DNA from 4 places in the Rhizobium sp. P1_E1 genome. Region 3 is predicted to be linked to each of the others. Evidence: predicted binding sites of a transcription regulator. Region 3 holds the regulator's gene; each other region holds the start of a gene.
What was found. The regulator LexA, encoded in region 3, represses DNA repair genes until DNA is damaged. The targets are predictions, from matches to a motif close to TGTTCNNNNTGTGTTCNG.

Region 1: a site for LexA is predicted at 2,188-2,205, ahead of dnaE (DNA polymerase III subunit alpha). Genes of this name have one in related genera too.
Region 2: a site for LexA is predicted at 3,284-3,301, ahead of AC1D1Z_RS06000 (PA0069 family radical SAM protein). Genes of this name have one in related genera too.
Region 4: a site for LexA is predicted at 1,808-1,825, ahead of AC1D1Z_RS08680 (ImuA family protein). Genes of this name have one in related genera too.

What each region holds. Positions count from the first base shown of each region.
Region 1 is NZ_JBFUAY010000012.1:37,479-42,291, forward strand. Features, by position in the region: gene dnaE (DNA polymerase III subunit alpha) at 1-1,951, opposite strand, end outside; gene AC1D1Z_RS07345 (DUF5680 domain-containing protein) at 2,454-2,918, shown strand; gene AC1D1Z_RS07350 (ABC transporter ATP-binding protein) at 3,030-3,713, opposite strand; gene AC1D1Z_RS07355 (lipoprotein-releasing ABC transporter permease subunit) at 3,728-4,813, opposite strand, start outside.
Region 2 is NZ_JBFUAY010000009.1:49,372-54,184, reverse strand. Features, by position in the region: gene AC1D1Z_RS06015 (F0F1 ATP synthase subunit B) at 1-503, shown strand, start outside; gene AC1D1Z_RS06010 (F0F1 ATP synthase subunit B) at 507-998, shown strand; gene AC1D1Z_RS06005 (ribonuclease HII) at 1,091-1,780, opposite strand; gene AC1D1Z_RS06000 (PA0069 family radical SAM protein) at 2,058-3,215, opposite strand; gene AC1D1Z_RS05995 (glycosyltransferase family 2 protein) at 3,355-3,873, shown strand; gene AC1D1Z_RS05990 (hypothetical protein) at 4,056-4,370, shown strand; gene moaB (molybdenum cofactor biosynthesis protein B) at 4,405-4,813, opposite strand, start outside.
Region 3 is NZ_JBFUAY010000013.1:27,496-32,308, reverse strand. Features, by position in the region: gene AC1D1Z_RS07780 (ComEC/Rec2 family competence protein) at 1-2,350, shown strand, start outside; gene lexA (transcriptional repressor LexA) at 2,331-3,050, opposite strand; gene AC1D1Z_RS07770 (VOC family protein) at 3,249-4,145, shown strand; gene kdsA (3-deoxy-8-phosphooctulonate synthase) at 4,142-4,813, shown strand, end outside.
Region 4 is NZ_JBFUAY010000015.1:44,383-49,195, forward strand. Features, by position in the region: gene AC1D1Z_RS08665 (HpcH/HpaI aldolase/citrate lyase family protein) at 17-937, shown strand; gene AC1D1Z_RS08670 (DUF1737 domain-containing protein) at 937-1,143, shown strand; gene AC1D1Z_RS08675 (metallopeptidase family protein) at 1,246-1,683, opposite strand; gene AC1D1Z_RS08680 (ImuA family protein) at 1,845-2,789, shown strand; gene AC1D1Z_RS08685 (Y-family DNA polymerase) at 2,800-4,245, shown strand; gene AC1D1Z_RS08690 (error-prone DNA polymerase) at 4,242-4,813, shown strand, end outside.

The DNA of each region.
Region 1 (4,813 bases), on a different contig from region 3:
AGTCCGGCTTCATGCCGATCAGCGCCTTGCGCATGCCGGCACTTTCCACCTGGAACACGCCGACCGTCTCGCCGCGCGACAGCATCTCGTAGGTCTTCTTGTCGTCTAGAGGAATGGCTGCGAGATCGACCTTGACCCCGAGCTTGGCGACGAAATCGACCGCGACCTTCAGTACGGTCAGCGTCTTCAAGCCGAGGAAGTCGAACTTGACGAGGCCCGCCTGCTCCACCCATTTCATGTTGAACTGGGTGACCGGCATGTCCGAGCGCGGATCGCGATACATCGGCACCAGCTTGGAAAGCGGCCGGTCGCCGATGACGATGCCGGCGGCATGTGTCGAGGCATGGCGATAAAGCCCCTCGATCTTCTGGGCGATGTCGAGCAGCCGCGCGACAACAGGTTCTTTCGCCGCCTCCTCCTGCAGCTTCGGCTCCTCCTCGATCGCCTTGGACAGCGGCGTCGGATTGGCGGGATTGTTCGGCACCAGTTTGCAGATCTTGTCGACCTGGCCATAGGGCATTTCCAACACGCGGCCGACGTCGCGAAGGGCGGCGCGCGCCTGCAGCGAACCGAAGGTGATGATCTGCGCCACCTGCTCGCGGCCATACTTGGCCTGGACGTAGCGGATCACCTCTTCGCGGCGATCCTGGCAGAAGTCGATGTCGAAATCGGGCATCGAGACACGTTCCGGATTGAGGAAGCGCTCGAACAGCAGCGAAAAACGCAGCGGGTCGACGTCGGTGATCGTCAATGCATAGGCGACCAGCGAACCGGCGCCCGACCCGCGGCCGGGACCGACCGGAATGTCATGCTGCTTGGCCCATTTGATGAAGTCGGCAACGATCAGAAAGTAACCGGGGAAACGCATGCGCTCGATGACGCTGAGCTCGAATTCCAGCCGCTCGCGATAATCCTTCTCCTCGTAACCCGGCGACATGCCGAGCGTCGAAAGCCGCATGTCCAGCCCTTCGACCGCCTGGCGGCGCAACTCGCTCGCCTCGGCGCGCTCGGCCTCCTCGGCATCGTCGGTCGCACCGGTGAAGCGCGGCAGGATCGGCTTTCGCGTCTTCAGCACGAAGGAGCAGCGCCTCGCGATCTCGATCGTATTTTCCAGCGCTTCCGGCAGGTCGGCGAAGAGCTTGGCCATCTCGGCCCGGCTCTTCAGATAATGATCCGGCGTCAGCCGGAAGCGGCTGTCGTCGGAGACGATGGCGTTGTGCGCGACCGCCATCAGCGCATCATGGGCGTCGTAGTCGTCGCGTGTCGGAAAGAACGCCTCGTTGGTCGCAACCAGCGGCAGGTCGTGGGCATAGGCGAGCCCGACAATCTTCTGCTCGTGCCGCTTGTCGTAAGTGCCGTGCCGCTGCAGCTCGACATAGAGCCTGTCGCCGAAGAGACGCTTCAGCGTCAGCAGCCGGGCTTCCGCCTGAGCGGGATGGCCTTCCTTGATCGCCACGTCGACCGGCCCGGTCAGGGCGCCGGTCAATGCGATCAGCCCTTCCGTGCCTGCCTCCTCCAGCCAGGAGGCACTGATATGAACGGCCTGATTGCTCTCGCCGCCGAGATAGGCGCGGCTGACGAGATCGACCAGCCTTTCGTAACCGGCATCCGTCGCAGCGAGAAGAACGATCGCCGGCAGCTTGACCAGGGCCTGCTGGCCGCCGCGCTTTTCCGTTTCCAACCCGTCTTCCATGTCGATCGAGACCTGGCAGCCGATGATCGGCTGCAGGCCATCCTCCATCGCCTTCTGGGAGAATTCGAGGGCGACGAACAGATTGTTGGTGTCGGTAATCGCAATTGCCGGCTGGCTGTCGCCGGTCGCCTTGTAGAGAATCTTCTTCAGCGGCAGTGCGCCCTCGAGGAGCGAATAGGCGGAATGGACCCTCAGGTGGATGAAGCCCGGCGTGCCGCCGGTCGCCTCACCCGTTGAACCCTTTGCCGTATCCGCCATGACATGCCTTCCCAATCACCCGAATGAATCGGACGCATTGTCGGCATAGAGGGCGATGATGTCCAGAAGAAGTCCCGCATCCGGACCGCATGATGACCATGCGGTCCCCTGAAAACTTTAGAGCGCCATGACGATGAGCGAGAAGCTGGCAACGAACATTGCGATGGAGGTGAATGCTGCGATATCACGGATCATGTCAGTCATCGGGCTCTCCTTTACTCGTTATGTTGTCATTTTGTTCCATGTATGTTCTGTTGTCAACAGGAATCTTTTCCTTCTTTCTTGTGTTTGAAAAATGCCGGGATGCGCACCTTCGAATCGCTGGGAGCCCGTACCTGATGATATGGGCGGCAGCTGTCCCTTCTGGCCTGCCACAGATCGGTCATGGCGCCTAGGTGGCCAGCCTCATCGAGACGACCCCGTTTATTTCAAGCCTTCGTTTCTCTTTTGTTCTTTACACATCGCAGCATATTTGCCAGCATCGGACTGCGAGGAGAACGAGATGTTTGATAATCCGATGCTGAACGAATTCGTCGTGGAGGCGAAGGCTGCGACCTATGTCGGCGGCGGCGTGGCGCGCGTACCCTGCCGGCCGAGCTCCCACGATATCGGTTACGAACGCGGCGACTGGCGCTATCTCGACAGCTATTTCGGCGGCACCGATTTCGCCGGACAGGAGGTGGTGTGGCTTGCCGACGAGCCCATCTGGGCGATGAATTATTTCGGCTGCGTCATCGCGCCGAAGCTCATCGACGGCACAGTAGCCGGGACGGTGATCAAGGCTGCACTTTCGGCGATGTATCGAGAGGGCCGATTTCTTGGCGGAATGGAATTCGACCATCCGTTCGGCCGCTATCTCGATCGCAACGAAGGCGGCTGCGAGCGGTTCAGCGGCCACGAATGCATCATGGTCGGCGGCCAGAAGGCCTATGCGCTTGATTATCGCGGCGGGCTGATCGTGCCCTGATCACAGCCTTAAAGCGCATCGCGTCAATCTGGATTCATGCGATGCACATTAAGTCTCTGATTTATGCATGTCGTTATCCCAAAACCACTGCAGGCTTTTGGGCGACATGCATCAGAAATCGACGATCTTGCCGTCGGAGATCGTCACGCGGCGATCCATGCGGCGGGCGAGCTCGTGATTATGGGTGGCGATGAGGGCAGCAAGGCCGGACTGGCGCACCAAAGCTTCCAGCGCATCGAAGACGTAGCTTGCCGTTTCGGGATCGAGATTGCCGGTCGGCTCGTCGGCAAGAAGAAGAGTCGGCGCATTGGCGACGGCACGGGCAATCGCAACGCGCTGCTGCTCGCCGCCGGAAAGCTCGCCCGGGCGATGCGAGCCACGATGGCCGATGCGCATATAATCGAGAAGCTGGCCTGCCCGCTCTCCGGCTTCCTTCCAGGACAGCCCGGCGATCAGTTGCGGCATCATGATATTTTCGAGCGCCGAGAATTCCGGCAGCAGGTGGTGGAACTGGTAGACGAAGCCGATTTCGCTGCGGCGGATCGCGGTGCGTTTCTCGTCGCTAAGGCCGTCACAGGCATGGCCGTTGATGTTGACTTCACCGCCGTCCGGATGCTCCAGCAGGCCGGCGATATGCAGCAGCGTCGATTTGCCGGTGCCGGAGGGCGCGACAAGAGCGACGATCTCGCCCTTCGACATCGAAAAATCCGCGCCCTTCAGGATCGGGAGCAGCGTATGGCCCTGCCCGTATTGGCGCTCGACGCCGGTAAGCTTGAGAACGACGTTGCGATTCATGAAGGCGGCATTCCTTATTCGTAGCGCAGGGCCTGCACCGGATCGAGCCTGGAGGCACGCCAGGCCGGGAAAATGGTCGCGATGAAGGAGAGCGTCAGCGCCATGACGACGATCGAGATCGTTTCGCTGAGATCCATCTCGGCCGGCAGCTGGCTGAGGAAATAGACCTGCGGATTGAAGAGCACGGTGCCTGAGATCCAGGAGAAGAACTGGCGGATGGATTCGATGTTGACGCAGACGAGGACGCCGAGCAGAACGCCGGCAATGGTACCGACGATGCCGATCGCCGCCCCAGTCATGAAGAAGATGCGCATGATCGCACCGGCGCTGGCGCCCATGGTGCGCAGGATGGCGATATCGCTGCCCTTGTCCTTCACCAGCATGATGAGGCCGGAGATGATGTTCAGCGCCGCCACGAGCACGATCAGCGTCAGGATCATGAACATGACGTTGCGCTCGACCTGCAGCGCCGAGAAGAAGGTCTGGTTGCGCTGGCGCCAGTCGGTGATGGCGATCTGGCGGCCGGCTGCCTCCTCCACCTTGGGCCTTAGATTGTCGATATCGTCGGGGTTGTCGACGAAGAGCTCGATCGACTGCACCAGTCCCTCTGCATTGAAAAAGAGCTGCGCTTCCTCGAGCGGCATGAAGATGATCGAGGAGTCATATTCCGACATGCCGATCTCGAAGAGCCCGGAGATCTTGTAGGACTTGATGCGCGGATTGACGCCCATCGGCGTGATGTCGCCTTCCGGCGAGGTCAGCGTGATGAGGTCGCCGACGCGCAGACCGAGCTGGTCGGCCATGCGGGTGCCGATCAGCACGCCTTCGCCGGAGGCATAACCCACCATGTCGCCTGATTTGATGTTGTCGGAGATCGTCTTGAGCTTGGTCAGGTCCTCGGCGCGGGCGCCGCGCACCAGCGCACCGGTGCTACCGCCGGCCTGGGCGGAGGCGAGCACCTGGCCTTCCACCAGGGGTAGCGCCATCTTGATGCCGGGTACGGTGGCGAGCTTGCCGCTGAGGACAGGATAATCGGTGAAGGGGCCGTCGACCGGCTGGACGATCATGTGGCCGTTGATGCCGAGAATACGCGAGACGAG
Region 2 (4,813 bases), on a different contig from region 3:
ACGCCCGCGGCCCTTTCCCGCCTTTCGATTCGACGACCTTCGCGTCCCAGCTGCTCTGGCTGGTGATCACGTTCGGCGTCTTCTATTTGCTCATGCAAAAGGTCATCGCGCCGCGCATCGGGGCCATCCTTGATCAGCGTCACACGCGTATTTCCCAGGATCTGGAAGAGGCAGCCCGCCTGAAGGCGGAAGCCGACGCCGCCGTCCGGACCTATGAAGGTGAACTGGCCGCTGCCCGCGCCAAATCCAACGCGATCGGCGCCGCCGCCCGCGACGCCGCCAAGGCCAAGGCCGAAGAGGATCGTCGCGCTGTCGAGGCGAGCCTGTCGGAAAAGATCAAGGCTGCCGAGCTCCGCATCGGCGAGATCAAGGCCAAGGCCTTCGCCGACGTCGGCACCATTGCCGAGGAAACGGCGGCTGCCGTTGTCGATCAGTTGATCGGCGGCACCGTTGCCAAGGCCGATGTCGCTGCCGCCGTCGCGGCTGCCAAGAAGGAGGCTTGATCGATGGAATTTGCCTTTGACGCGACTTTCTTCGCCTTTGTCGGCCTCGTCCTCTTCCTGGCGCTGGTCGTTTACCTGAAGGTTCCGGGTATGATGGCACGGTCGCTCGACGACCGCGCCGACCAGATCCGCAACGAATTGGCCGAAGCCAAGCGTCTGCGCGAAGAGGCCCAGCACCTGCTCGCCGAATACCAGCGCAAGCGCAAGGAAGCGGAAGCCGAGGCGGCCCATATCGTTGCCGCCGCCGAGCGCGAAGCCCAAATGCTGACTGCTGAAGCGAAGAAGAAGACGGAAGAATTCGTCACCAATCGCACGGCGCTCTCCGAGCAGAAGATCAAGCAGGCCGAGGCCGAAGCGATGAAGGCGGTACGTTCCGCTGCTGTCGATCTGGCGATCGCCGCCGCAGAAACCGTGCTTGCCAAGCAGGCCGATGCCAAGGTTCAGTCCGAGCTCTTCGGCAATGCCGTCGGCCAGGTCAAGACGCGGCTCAACTGAGCGCTTCGAAAAAGATTGAGAGGAAAGGCCGGGCATGTCCCGGCCTTTTCGTTTGAGCGGTTTTTTCCTCTGCTTGGCTTTTTTTGAATGGCCTATTCGGAAAGCAGCTCGTCCGTCTCAGGACCGTCCTCGACCTTTCGCAACGGCCTGAAGCTCATCCGGTGCAGGGAACAGGGGCCGTGCCTCTCGATGCCGGCGCGGTGCTGCGCCGTGCCGTAGCCAACATGCGCGGCAAAACCGTAATCCGGAAATACATTATGCGCTCGTGCCATCATCCGGTCGCGCGTCACCTTGGCGACGATCGAGGCGGCGGCGATCGAGACCGAGCGGGCATCACCCTTGACCACGGCCTGCCCGGGGCAATCAAGGCCGGGCGGCACATCCAGCCCGTCGGTCAGCACGTAGCTTGCCGGAATGGCGAGGCTGCAGATGGCCCGGCGCATGGCGTCGAGGCTTGCCTTGCGGATATCCGTCTCGTCGATGCGCGTCGAGCTGGAGGAGGCGATGGAGACGGTCGCCGTCGCCAGGATCTGTACGAACAGTTCCTCGCGCCGTTGCGCCGAAAGCTGCTTGGAATCGTTCAGACCCTCAGGGATGCGCCGGGGATCAAGGATGACCGCAGCAGCAACGACCGGTCCCGCCAGCGGCCCGCGGCCTGCCTCGTCGGCACCGGCAACCGGCCAGTGGCCGGCCTTGCGGGCTTTGAGTTCCAGCCGGAAATCCGGCACGAGCGGAACCGTGTCGAAAAGCAGGGGAGAATCGGGTGACGTGCGAGGTTTCATGCGGCTGAACCTCGCACGCCAACCCGATTGCCCGCAAGTCCCCGGATCAGGGCGGCGGCCGGGGACGCTCCGGCGGATGGTGGCGGTCAGGGCCATCCGCGGGAATTGCGCTCGGGCTCGAAAACAGGCGGTTTTCTCGAGAGCCGATGCGCAAGCTCGAAGCAATTCCAGGAAAAGTGCCGCGCGGTTTTCCGTCCGGAATTGCGTAAAAGGTTAGAGGCAATTCCAGGAAAAGTGCCGCGCGGTTTTCCGTCCGGAATTGCGTAAAAACAAAAGGTTAGAGCAGCGACAGTTGCACGCCGCTGCCATCGGGCGGCACGAACAGATCGTCGCGCAGCGGCACGCTGCGGCGTGTCAGGCCGAAACGTCGGGCTGCCATTTCAAAACGCCGGGCGATCTGCCAGGCATAGGGGCCGGCGCCCTTCATGCGCTTGCCGAATTCGGCATCATAATCCTTGCCGCCGCGCATCGAGCGCACCAGCGACATCACATGCCGGTAACGATCAGGGTAATGCTGCAGCAACCAGTCGCGAAACAGCGGGCTGACCTCGAGCGGCAGCCTGAGGATGACATAGCTCGCCTCTGCGGCGCCGGCAGCCTTTGCCGATTCGAGGATGCGCTCAAGTTCGTGGTCGTTCAGCGCCGGGATGAGCGGGGCGGCCATGACAGCCGTCTGCACGCCTGCTTCGGCAAGGGTGCGGATCGTCTCCAGCCGCCGCGGCGGCGTGGCGGCACGCGGCTCCATCGTCCGGGCAAGCTTGCGATCCAGCGTGGTCACCGAGATGCCGACGCGCACCAGGTTCTTAGCTGCCATCTCCTGCAGAATGTCGAGATCACGCAGGATCATCGCCGACTTGGTGACGATCGATACCGGATGGTTCGCCTTGTTCAACACCTCGAGAATACCGCGCATGATCCGCCATTCCTTCTCGATCGGCTGATAGGGATCGGTATTGGTGCCGATCGCGATCACTCGCACCTTGTAGCCGGGCTTGGCGAGTTCCCGCTCCAGGAGTTTTGCCGCATCGGGCTTGGCAAAGAGCTTCGTCTCGAAATCGAGCCCTGCAGAAAGCCCCATATAGGCGTGTGTCGGCCGGGCGAAACAATAGATGCAGCCGTGCTCGCAGCCGCGATAGGGATTGATCGAGCGGTCGAAGGGAATGTCCGGCGATTCGTTGCKGGTGATTGCCGTGCGCGGCTTCTCGACCTGCACTTCTGTCTTGAAGGGCGGCAGCTCTTCCCACGTCTGCCAGCCATCGTCGACGGTCTCCCGCTGCAGCGCCTCGAACCGACCTGTCGGGTTCAGCCCCGCCCCACGTCCACGCCGCCGATCGACCTCGACTCTCAGACCGGAGGAAACGATCATCGCATCGGCAATATCTGCCGTATTGGCAGGCGCGAATGCGGCCTGCCCTGCCAGGGACTGCTCTCTCATCGGATTCTCCCGTGGCGGAAAGCCATCGCCTCCGCCCGTTCTGCTGATTAAATTCCTATCTGTAAAACAAGAACAATGCAAGAACAAAATGAGGAAAACGGTGCTGGCAAAAATTTGTGCGGCGCATTATAAATGGTCAATGTTGACGGTTGTTCTCGAATGTCAGGATCAGGAATCTGAGCTGGCGCAGACCTTATCGGTATTGGTGGCAGGCGCGGTGGAGGGGCTGGTGAGCGATGTGGTCGTGCTCGATCACGGCTCGCGCGACGGCACCTCGCGGGTGGCCGACGCCGCCGGTTGCCGCTTCCATTCGCAATGGGATATCAAGGACATCGTCCGCTCCGCCCGCGGCGAATGGCTGCTCTTCGTCGAGCCAGGCGCGAGACCTCAGGCCGGCTGGATCGATGAGATCGCCGAATATGTCGCATTGAACAAGCTGCCGGCGCGCTTCACCGCCTCGCGTGGTTACAGGCGCCCGTTCTTCCAGCGTGTCGGCCGTGCCGTGCCGCCGCTGGAACTCGGCTTTCTCCTGCCGAAGAAGCAGGCGCTCGCCATCGCCAAAAGCGGGATGCGGCTTACCGAATTCGTCAAGGGCCAGAAGCCGCGCAAACTCGCGAGCGAACTGATTCCGTCCTGGGTTGCCCGCGCTGCACGGTAAGTGCCGCAAACCTCTCCATGAGCAAAAGATGGCGCCCAATAGGATTTCGCGCTATAATTCGAACATGGCGCCGTCGAAGCGCCTCGCTTCGCAACGGAATGGCCATGGAATGCCGGTGATCGGCAGAACAGGTCAGCGAAAATCTCCTCTTCTGCCGGGTTTCCGGCGAAAGGAGGTGCGTCATGGTACGCAGTATGATCTACGGCCTCATAGCCGTCATATTGCCGACATTGGTGATCGCGCATCCGCATTCGGCAGCATCGCAGATGATGCGCAGTTGCGCAGGCCGACCCGAAATCGTCAATTTCCTGGACAAAAACTTCGCCGAAAAGCTCACGGCAGTCGGACTGATCAACGAGAACGCCATTCTTGAGGTCTATGCCGCCGAAAGCGGCACCTGGACCCTCATCGTCACGGATGTTCACGGCATAAGCTGCGTTCTGCTGTCGGGTGATAGCTGGGACACCATGCCCGTCTTGCCGGGCCTGGCCACATAGTGAATGCCCCTGGTTCGCCAGGGGCAACCATGCCCTACTTCGTCGCGCCGCGTTTCAGGTGTTCGTCCAGACGCGGCATGATCTCGACGAAATTGCACGGCGCGCTGCGGTAGTCGAGCTGTCCTTTCAGAATGCCGTCCCAGGCATCCCGGCAGGCACCGGGCGAGCCCGGCAGCACGAAGATGAACGTGGAGTTGGCAACACCTGCCGTGGCGCGCGACTGGATCGTCGCCGTGCCGATCTTCTCGTAGGAGATCCGGTGGAAGATGGCGGAAAAACCGTCCATCCGCTTTTCAAACAAAGGCTCCAGCGCCTCGGGTGTCACGTCGCGGCCGGTAAAGCCGGTGCCGCCGGTGGTGATGACCACGTCTATGTCTTCTCTGTCAGTCCAGGCCTTCACCCGCGCGGCAATCTCCGCGCGATCATCAGGCACGATCCCCCGG
Region 3 (4,813 bases):
GGTGACGCGGCCGCCAACGACGCAGTCGGCGACACCGTGGCGCCACCGGCTGCCGGCAGCAGCCTCGCAATCGCTGCGTGCCGGCATGCGCATGCTGGGCGAAGAGGCGGACCATGGCCGCCTGCTGCTGTTCTCACCGGTCTTCCTCGGCGCCGGCTCAGCCTTCTGGTTTCTAGCGGCATCGGACTTCCCGCTCATTGCATCGCTGCTCTGCCTGTTGGTGCTGACCGTCGCGGTTCTCATCGCCAGCCGCAGCCGGGCGGCTTTGCGGGCAACGCTGCTGGCGCTTGCACTTGTCGCCTGCGGCGTGGTCTCGGCGCAGCTCGAGAGCCGACGGGCTTCGACCGTGATCCTCGATTCATCAGTGACGACGACGGTGACCGGCCGTGTCGAGCGGCGCGAAGGCGATGGTCGCGGGCGGTGGCGCTATATTCTTGCCGTCACCGACACAGAGGCGCCGGAGGTGAAGCGGCCGCCGGGGCGCATAACCGCGATCGCCCGCGGCGCGGACGCGCCTTTCGAGATCGGTGATATCATAACCGGCAGAGCACGGCTGACGCCGCCAGCAGGTCCAGCGCTTCCTGAGCTCAACGACTTCTCCTTCGGTGCCTATTTCGATGGCATCGGCGCCAACGGCTTCTTCTACGGTGCGCCGACAAAGGTCGATTTGCAGGCAGGTCCGCAAGCGGCCAGATCGACGACGGAAGCGCTGCTCGAAGGTCTCTACCGGCTGCGCAGCGGTATCGGCGACCGCATAAGGTCGATCCTGCCCGGCGACACCGGCGCTTTTGCCGCTGCTCTGGTGACGGACGAGCGGCGCGCCATCTCGAATGAGACGACGGAGGCGCTGCGCCAGTCCGGTCTGGCTCATATCATCGCTATCTCCGGCCTCAATATGGCGCTGTCAGCCGGCATCTTCTTCGTCGGTTTCCGCATGCTGCTCAGCCTCTTTCCCGGTGTCGCCCAAGCCTATCCGACCAAGAAGATCGCCGCTGCCGGCGCGCTCATCGCCGTCACGGCCTATTTCCTGATCTCCGGCTTTGCCGTCTCGGCCGAACGCGCCTTCATCATGATGGCGATCATGTTGATTGCCGTCTTCTTCGACCGGCCGTCGATCAGCCTGCGCAATGTCGCTCTCTCGGCGCTCGTCATTCTCGCCATTTCACCGTCCGAGGTCTTGGGTCCGAGCTTCCAGATGTCCTTTGCCGCGACATTGGCGTTGGTATCTGGCTACCAGCTGTGGAAGGACCGGCGCGTCCGCGAAAACGCTTTCCTGAAGCTGCCGGTGTTTCGGCCCGTCGTTACGGTTGCGGGTTTCTTCGGCGGCGTCTTCCTGACCTCGCTGATCGGCGGCTTTTCCACCGCGCTGTTTTCGATCGAGCATTTTCATCGCCTGACTGCCTATGGCCTGCCGGCAAACCTCGCGACGATGCCGATCATCTCCTTCATCATCATGCCGGCCGGGTTGCTGGCGATGCTGCTCATGCCTTTCGGTCTGGACGTTTTGCCTTGGAAGGTCGTCGGATTCGGCCTCGATCTGGTGATCGCGATCGCAAAGACGGTGTCCGGCTGGGGTGGCGACATCGGCATCGGCCGCTTGCCCGCTTGGTATTTCGCGATAGCCGTCGCAGGCTTTCTGCTGCTGACGCTGCTCCGCACCCGGCTGCGCCATATCGGCACATCGATCATCGCGGTCTCGACGCTCGTCCTCTTGCTTCTGCCGGTTCCCCGGCCGCCGGATCTGGCGATTTCGGAGGATGGTGGTCTCGTCGCAATCGTCGAGGCGGGGGCCATGGCTTCCAACCGTGAAAGACCGCCGGATTTCATCTTCGACCAGTGGCAGAGAGCGCTGGTCCTGCCGACGCATCACCCGCCGAAGATGCTGGATGGTCCTGTTATTCCGCCGGAGGGAGAAGACCGCCGTGTCAGGCTTTCCCGCGATCAGCAGAACGAAGCAAGGTCGGCGATGCGGGCGGCTGCAGCGGCCGGTGAAGCAAACCGCTTTTCCTGCGTCAAGAAGGCCTGGTGCACATCAAGGCTTGGCAATGGTCACGTGGTTGCTGTCATCGACAATGCCGCCTATCTCGGTCCGGCATGCGACGCGGCCGATATCGTCGTGACGTCGGTCCGCCTGCGCTTCAACAACTGCCGCTCAGGGGCGACGCTCTTCACCGGCGAAACGCTGCGCAGGACCGGTTCCGTCGAGTTGCGCTTCGCCGACGCCGGCCTGGAGGTCGCAACCGCATTCGATGCATTGTCGCGGCCATGGATGCGGCATCGCGCCTATGACTGGCGCAGCAACAGTTTTGCCGAATCCAGACTGCCTGATGTCAGTGATAGCGGCGAATGAGGCCGACGAGCTTGCCCTGAACCTTGACGCGGTCCGGCCCGAAAATCCGGGTCTCGTAAGCCGGGTTGGCCGCCTCCAGCGCGATCGAGGCGCCTTTGCGGCGGAAGCGTTTGAGTGTCGCTTCTTCGTCGTCGACGAGAGCAACGACGATGTCACCAGGACTTGCTGTGCTGCCGTTGCGAATAATCACGGTGTCGCCGTCGAAGATGCCGGCGTCGATCATCGAATCGCCCTTGACCTCGAGCGCATAATGTTCACCGGAACCGAGCATGTCGGCCGGAACGACGATGTCGTGGGTGTTGTTCTGGATCGCCGAGATCGGAACACCGGCGGCGATACGGCCCATGACCGGCACGGAGACCGAGTTGCCGTTGTCGGCGACGGGTTTTGCGGGAGCAGGAGTGGCGACCGGCTGCGGCTTGCCAAGGCTGCCCTCGATGACGCTGGGCGAAAAGCCCCGCCGGGGCTGAATGCTGGGGCTGTAGGCCTCCGGAAGCTTGATAACCTCGAGCGCACGGGCGCGGTTCGGTAGGCGGCGAATGAAGCCACGTTCCTCGAGCGCCGTAATCAGCCGGTGAATCCCGGACTTGGAAGCGAGGTCCAGGGCATCCTTCATTTCGTCGAAAGATGGCGGAACGCCGGATTCCTTCATGCGCTCATGAATGAAAAGGAGAAGCTCCTGTTGTTTGCGCGTGAGCATCGACGTTGTGACCTCGTGATTGAAACAAATCCAGAACAGACACTATATGTTCCATATGTGTTCCGCAAGTAGCTAAATTTCCGTAAAACTTGGCGCCAACTCGTTGAGATTTTTATTTTCATTCGCCGGATTGGGACACATCTGTTGCATTGAGGGGCGCGCCATCGCACATCTCTTGCCGTTTCCAGGAGGGATATCATGAACGAGCGTTCCGCCAAGCCGCATCCGCTGGATCATGTGGTGCTGCCCGTCGTCAATATCGATCTGGCGCGCGAGAGGCTTGGCAAGCTCGGCTTCACCGTTGCCGCCGATGCACGCCATCCCTTCGGAACGGAAAACGCCTGCGTCTTTTTTGCCGACAAGACCTATCTGGAGCCGCTCGGGATTGCGAGTGTCGAGGAGAGCGAGGCCTCAGCGCGGCAAGGCAATGTCTTCACCGCCCGCAACCGGGCCTTCCGCTTCCGCTGCGGCGAGGAGGGGCTTTCGGGGCTTGCTTTCGGCAGTAAGGATGCCGGCATCGATCATCAGAACTTCGTCGGCAACGGATCGAGCGCCGGCGAGATGCTGCAGTTCACCCGGCCGATGACGATGCCGGACGGTTCCGAGAGCATCGCCGGCTTCAAGCTGGCTTTTGCCGGTGACCTGCGAGCGCCCGATCTCTTCCTTTTCAGCGTCGAACGCGTCAATCCGCTGCCGGCCGACCGCGGCGCGCTGGAGACGCATGCCAATGGCGTCACCGGCATTGCCGAGATCGCGCTCTGCGCGCCTGATGCTGCTGCTTTCGGGGCCTTCGTCGGCCTTGCCGTGGCGCAGGCGGCAGTCGAGAAAACCGGTTTTGGCGTCAATGTTGCTGCTTCGAACGCGAAAATCAGCCTGATGACGCCGGAAGGGCTAGAAGCCTATTTCGAGATCGCCGGATCATCCGCCGATCGCGGCCTGCGTGGCCGGGCAATCCTCTTCATTGTCGCCGATCTTGCCGTGACAGAAGCGCATTTGGCTGCTAACGGGGTGACATACACGCGCAAGAACAATCGCATTCTGGTGAAGCCCGCGCCCGGGCAGGGCACGCTCTTCGCCTTCGAGGAGACACGATGAGCACTGAGACGAATTCCGAAGTCAAGATCGGCGAAGGCCAAGGCCAGGTGACCTTTTCCAATACCGGCCGCCTGTCGCTGATTGCCGGTCCCTGCCAGATGGAGAGCCGCGACCACGCCTTCATGGTTGCCGGTACGCTGAAAGAGCTTTGCGCAAAGCTCGGCATCGGCCTCGTTTACAAGAGCTCCTTCGACAAGGCGAACCGCACCTCTCTTTCGGCTGAACGCGGCATCGGGATCGAAAAGGGCATGGAGGTCTTTGCCGACCTCAAGAAGGAATTCGGCTTTCCTGTCCTGACCGACGTTCATACCGCCGAGCAATGCGCGGAGGTGGCAAAGGTCGTCGACGTCCTGCAGATCCCGGCCTTCCTTTGCCGCCAGACCGACCTTCTCATCGCCGCCGCCAAGACCGGCCGCGTCGTCAATGTCAAGAAGGGCCAGTTCCTCGCTCCCTGGGATATGAAGAACGTCCTGAAGAAGCTCAACGCCAGCGGCAATCCGAACGTGCTGCTGTGCGAGCGTGGCGCCTCATTCGGCTATAATACGCTGGTTTCCGACATGCGCTCGCTGCCGATCATGGCGGCGATGGGCGCACCCGTTATCTTCGATGCCACCCATTCCGTTGCGCAGCCGGGCGGGCAGGGCGATTCCTCCGGCGGTCAGCGGGAA
Region 4 (4,813 bases), on a different contig from region 3:
TTGGCACTAATTCGCCATGAGCCGAAACCCCGCGACCCGCTCCGCCCGCCTGCGCCGTTCGGTGCTGAGCGTGCCTGCCATCAATCCCCGCGCCCTCGAAAAAACCCATGCGGTCGATTGCGATGCGGTGATCTTCGATCTCGAGGATTCCGTGGCGCCGGAAAGGAAGGCGGAAGCGCGGGAAAATCTGAGGAATTTCTTTTCGGCTCGGCCGCTCCAAGGCAAGGAACGGATCATTCGCATCAATGACCTGTCGACCAATTTCGGCCTGGCGGACATGGAACTGGTAATCGCGCTCAATCCCGACGCCGTGCTGCTGCCGAAGGTCGACGAACCGCAGGATATAATGGCGGTCGGCGACCTTCTCTCCGAGGCGGATGCACCGGAAGATCTGCGTATCTGGGCGATGATCGAGACGCCGCGCGGCATCCTGAATGCGGCTGTTATCGCCGAAGCCGGGCGCACGCCGGGCTCGCGGCTCGATTGCCTCGTCGTCGGGCTCAACGACCTGCGCAAGGAAACCGGCGTGCTGCCACAGCCGGGGCGGAACTATCTCGTGCCGTGGCTGATGCAGGTCGTCCTTGCGGTCAGCGCCTACGGGCTCGATGCGATCGACAGCGTCTTCAACGATTTCAGGGACGAACAGGGTTTTGATGCCGAATGTCTGCAGGGCCGGGCGATGGGCTTTGCCGGCAAGATGCTGATCCATCCGGCGCAGATCGAGCCCGCCAACCATCATTTCGGCCCGGATCCGGCAGCGATTGCAGAAGCGGAGGCGATCATCGCGGCCTTTGCCGATCCCGCCTCCGACGGGCTGAACGTCATCAACGCAGGCGGGCGGATGGTCGAGCGGTTGCATCTTGTCCAGGCGGAAAGTCTGGTCCATAAAGCCCGCCTGATCGCAGCCCGCCAGGCTGCAGCACGAAAGACGATGTGATGAAACTCTACCGCTTCCTGACCGGTCCCGACGATGCTTCCTTCTGCCACAAGGTCACTGCCGCCCTCAACAAGGGCTGGTCGCTGGAGGGCTCGCCGACCTATGCCTTCAATGCCGCAACCGGCGCGATGCAGTGTGGTCAGGCCGTCGTCAAGCATGTCGAAGGCAAGGATTACCATCCTGAGATGAAGCTCTCCGAGCAGTGAGGCTCAGCGCATAACCCCGAAAATCGTAATCGATTTTCGGAGGATTATGCGTGATTGAAAGTGATGGAGCGTCCTTAGCGCGTCCTTTGGACGCGCGGCGCTCTAGCGCTCGGCGGCTTCCTCGGCGCTTGCCTCGATCCGCTCCATGTCATCGTCGCTCAGCCCGAAATGGTGGCCGATCTCGTGGATCAGGACGTGGGTGATGATATCGCCGAGCGTCTCGTCGTTCTCAGCCCAGTAATCGAGAATGGGGCGGCGGTAGAGGCGGATGCGGTTCGGCATCTCGCCGGTTTCCAGCGTGAAACGTTCGGAAATGCCCCTGCCCTCGAAAAGGCCGAGCAGATCGAAAGGGGTTTCCAGCGCCATGTCCTCGAAAACGTCGTCATCGGGGAAATCTTCGATCTCGATCGTGAGGTTGGTCGTCAGCTGGCGGAATTCATCCGGCAGATGGCTATAGGCCTCCATGGCCAGCGACTCGAAGGTGCTGATCGTCGGCGCATGGCGGTCCCGCCAATCATCGCTCTGGTCTATGCGGGCCATGAATATTCCTTCCTTTGCGGGCCCATATAGAACCTTTAGCGCCGATTTTCGAGTGCGGAATCAAAGGCAGGAATAAATTCATAGAAAATGCCCGTTGACTCTTCATTAGCTCTCTGGAATCTATAAGAACATAACAGGAACAAGACGGATCGGAGAACGCCATGGCGCAGCACGCCCTGGCGCGCGAGCGGCTTTTTGCGCTCCGCGAAACCATTGCCCGACTGGAGGGAAGGCCCGCGCCGGCGCTTGCCGCAGCGGAGCAGGAAGCCCTGGRGGAAGGACGCAAGACCCGCCAGGAGCGCATTCTGCCGCCCCTGCCGTTTGGGGTGGAGTTTCTCGACGGGGCGCTGGAAGGCGGCTTGCCGCTCGATGCGATCACCGAATTCCGCTCGGCTCTGTCTCGCGATGCAGGTGCTGCAAGCGGGCTGGCGATGGCTGTTGCCGCGCGACTGCAAAAACGGGAAGCGGATGCCGGCAGGCTTCTGCCGTTGCTCTGGATCGGCGATGCCGTCGGCACGCTGGAGGCCGGTCGTCCCTATGCCCCCGGGCTTCGGGATTTCGGGCTGAGCCCGGAGCGGTTTCTCCATGCGGCGCCGCGCAAGCTGGACGAGGCGCTCTGGCTGGCGGAGGTGGCGGTGGAAAGCGCTGCCTTCTCGGCCGTCATTTTCGAAGTGCGAGGCAATCCCGCCCATTTCGGCCTGACCGAAAGCCGCAGGCTCAGTCTCAGGGCGCATGCTGCCCGCCGTCCGCTTTTTCTTGTCCGCCAGGCCGGGGCGGAGGAGGCAAGCAGTGCGGCCTTCCGTCTGCATGTCGAACCAGTCCCGTCCGGTCTGCGGCCGTTGCCGGATGGATCGAAACTTTCCGGCAGCATCGGCAATCCCATTTTCCGTCTCACGCTGGAGAAGAGCCGCAATCCGGCCCCGCTCTCCTTTCTTCTGGAGTGGAACCCCCATGAACGCGAATTTCTCCCTATCGCCGAACCAAACCTCGTTCGTCCTCCAGGCGAACAGTCAGCGCATTCTGGCGCTCAGCTTCCCGCATCTGCCAACGGACCGCATCGCCCGCAAGCGATGGGGGCTCTCCTGGCGTTCGAAAGGGCGTCCTGAGACGCCGCCTATCGTCTGTTCCGGCAAGCTCAACAATGCCATGCGGCTGACGGCACTGGACGAGTTGGCCGAGAGGCTGGGGTTGAGGAAGGAGCTGGGCGTTGCCGAAGCGCGCGCCATGTACCCCATGCTCGAGGTCGCGGAAGAAGATCCGGCGGCCGACCGCCGGTTGCTGGAGGCAATTGCCGACTGGTGCGACCGTTATACGCCGCTGGTGGCGTTCGACGGCAAGGACGGCCTGTTTCTCGACATTAGCGGCTGCGCCCATCTCTTCGGCGGTGAAAAGGCGCTTCTTCGGGATGTGCTGTCGCGGCTTTTCCATATGGGGTTCGATGCGCGAGGCGCAGTCTCATCGTCGCCCGGCCTTTCCTGGGCCGCGTCCCGCTTCGGGCAGGGCGGCGTGATCGAGGACGAAGAGACGGAACATGTGCTGATGTCCTTGCCGGTCGCAGCCCTGCGGCTGGAGGGACAAACCGTCGCTGCCCTGAACAAGCTCGGTCTGAAATATATCGGCGACGTCATCGATGCACCGCGCGCGCCGCTGACCCGCCGGTTCGGCCCGGAACTGCTTCTGCGTCTCGACCAGGCGCTGGGACGTGAAGAGGAGCCGGTCTCGCCCCGGCGTCCTGTTGCCAGCCTCTCGGCCGAAAGCCGTCTGATCGAGCCCATCGGGACGGAAGAGCAGATCCTTGCCGTCACCAGGCAGGTCGCCTTATCGCTGCAGCCGTCGCTGGAGGCGCGGGGGGCTGGCGGACGGGTGTTCGAACTGGTCCTGTTCCGCGTCGACGGCAGGGTCTTTCGCATCTCCGTCGGTGCTTCGCAGCCGCTTCGCGAACCAAAATTCATTGCCGGGCTTTTTTCCGAGCGATTGCAGGCGGTCTATGACGATCTCGATGCCGGCTATGGTTTCGAGATCCTGCGGTTGAATGTGTTGCGGCACGATCCCTTCAACGAGGCGCAGGGTGATTTCGAGGGCGACCGGCAGGGAGAGATCTCGCTTTCGGCCTTCGTCGACCGGGTCTCGGCCCGACTTGGTGCGGATTGCCTGCAAAGCTTCCAGCTCCGCGAGAGCCATGTTCCGGAACGCGCCGTCATCACGGTTCCTGTGATGGAGAGCCTTCCCAGGCGGAAGGCAGCGCAGGACATCCAGCTTCCTTTCCGCGAAGAGCGCCCGCTGCGGCTCTTTGCAACGCCGGAGCCCGTCGAGACCATACTTGCCGAAGTGCCCGATGGTCCGCCGCAGATCTTTCGCTGGCGGCGCATGCAGCATCAGGTGGCAAGAAGCGAAGGGCCGGAACGGATTGCGATGGAGTGGTGGATCGATGGGGATGACGCCGAGGCGCGTGACTATTTTCGCATCGAGGATGAGACCGGACATCGCTTCTGGATCTATCGGCGGGGCTTTTATGGTCAGGCGCTTGATCCTCGCTGGTTCATGCATGGCGTGTTCGCATGACAATCGCGCGCGCATTCTTCGAGATTGGCACAAGGACGAACTTCTCGTTTCTTGAAGGCGCCTCTGGCCCCGAGGAGATGGTCGTGCAGGCTGCTCGTCTACGGCTCGGCGGTCTCGGCATTGCGGACCGGAATTCGGTTGCCGGTGTGGTCAGGGCGCATGCGCAGGCGGAGCAGCTTGAGGAGAGATATAAGAACAGGGATGAAATTATAGCCCAAGCGAAGAAGGAAGGAAAAGAGGAGGAGATCCTCGATCCCATCCGGATTCAGCCGGGCGCTCGTCTCGTTTTTTCCGACGGAACGCCTGATATTCTCGCCTATCCCCGTAACCGGCGGGGCTGGGCGAACCTTTGCCGTCTTCTGAGCGCCGGCAACCTGAAAGAAGAAGCGGTCAAGGGATGCTGCATTCTGACGGAAGCGGAACTCATGGAATGGGGGGATGAGATGATGCTTGCTCTCGTTCCCGATCGCACCCTTGTCGATCGTCAGGCGGGTCAGCCGACGCTGGAAGATTATCTGGAACGGTTTCGCAGGCGCTTCCGCAAGGCTTTTTATATGGCGCTGGCGCC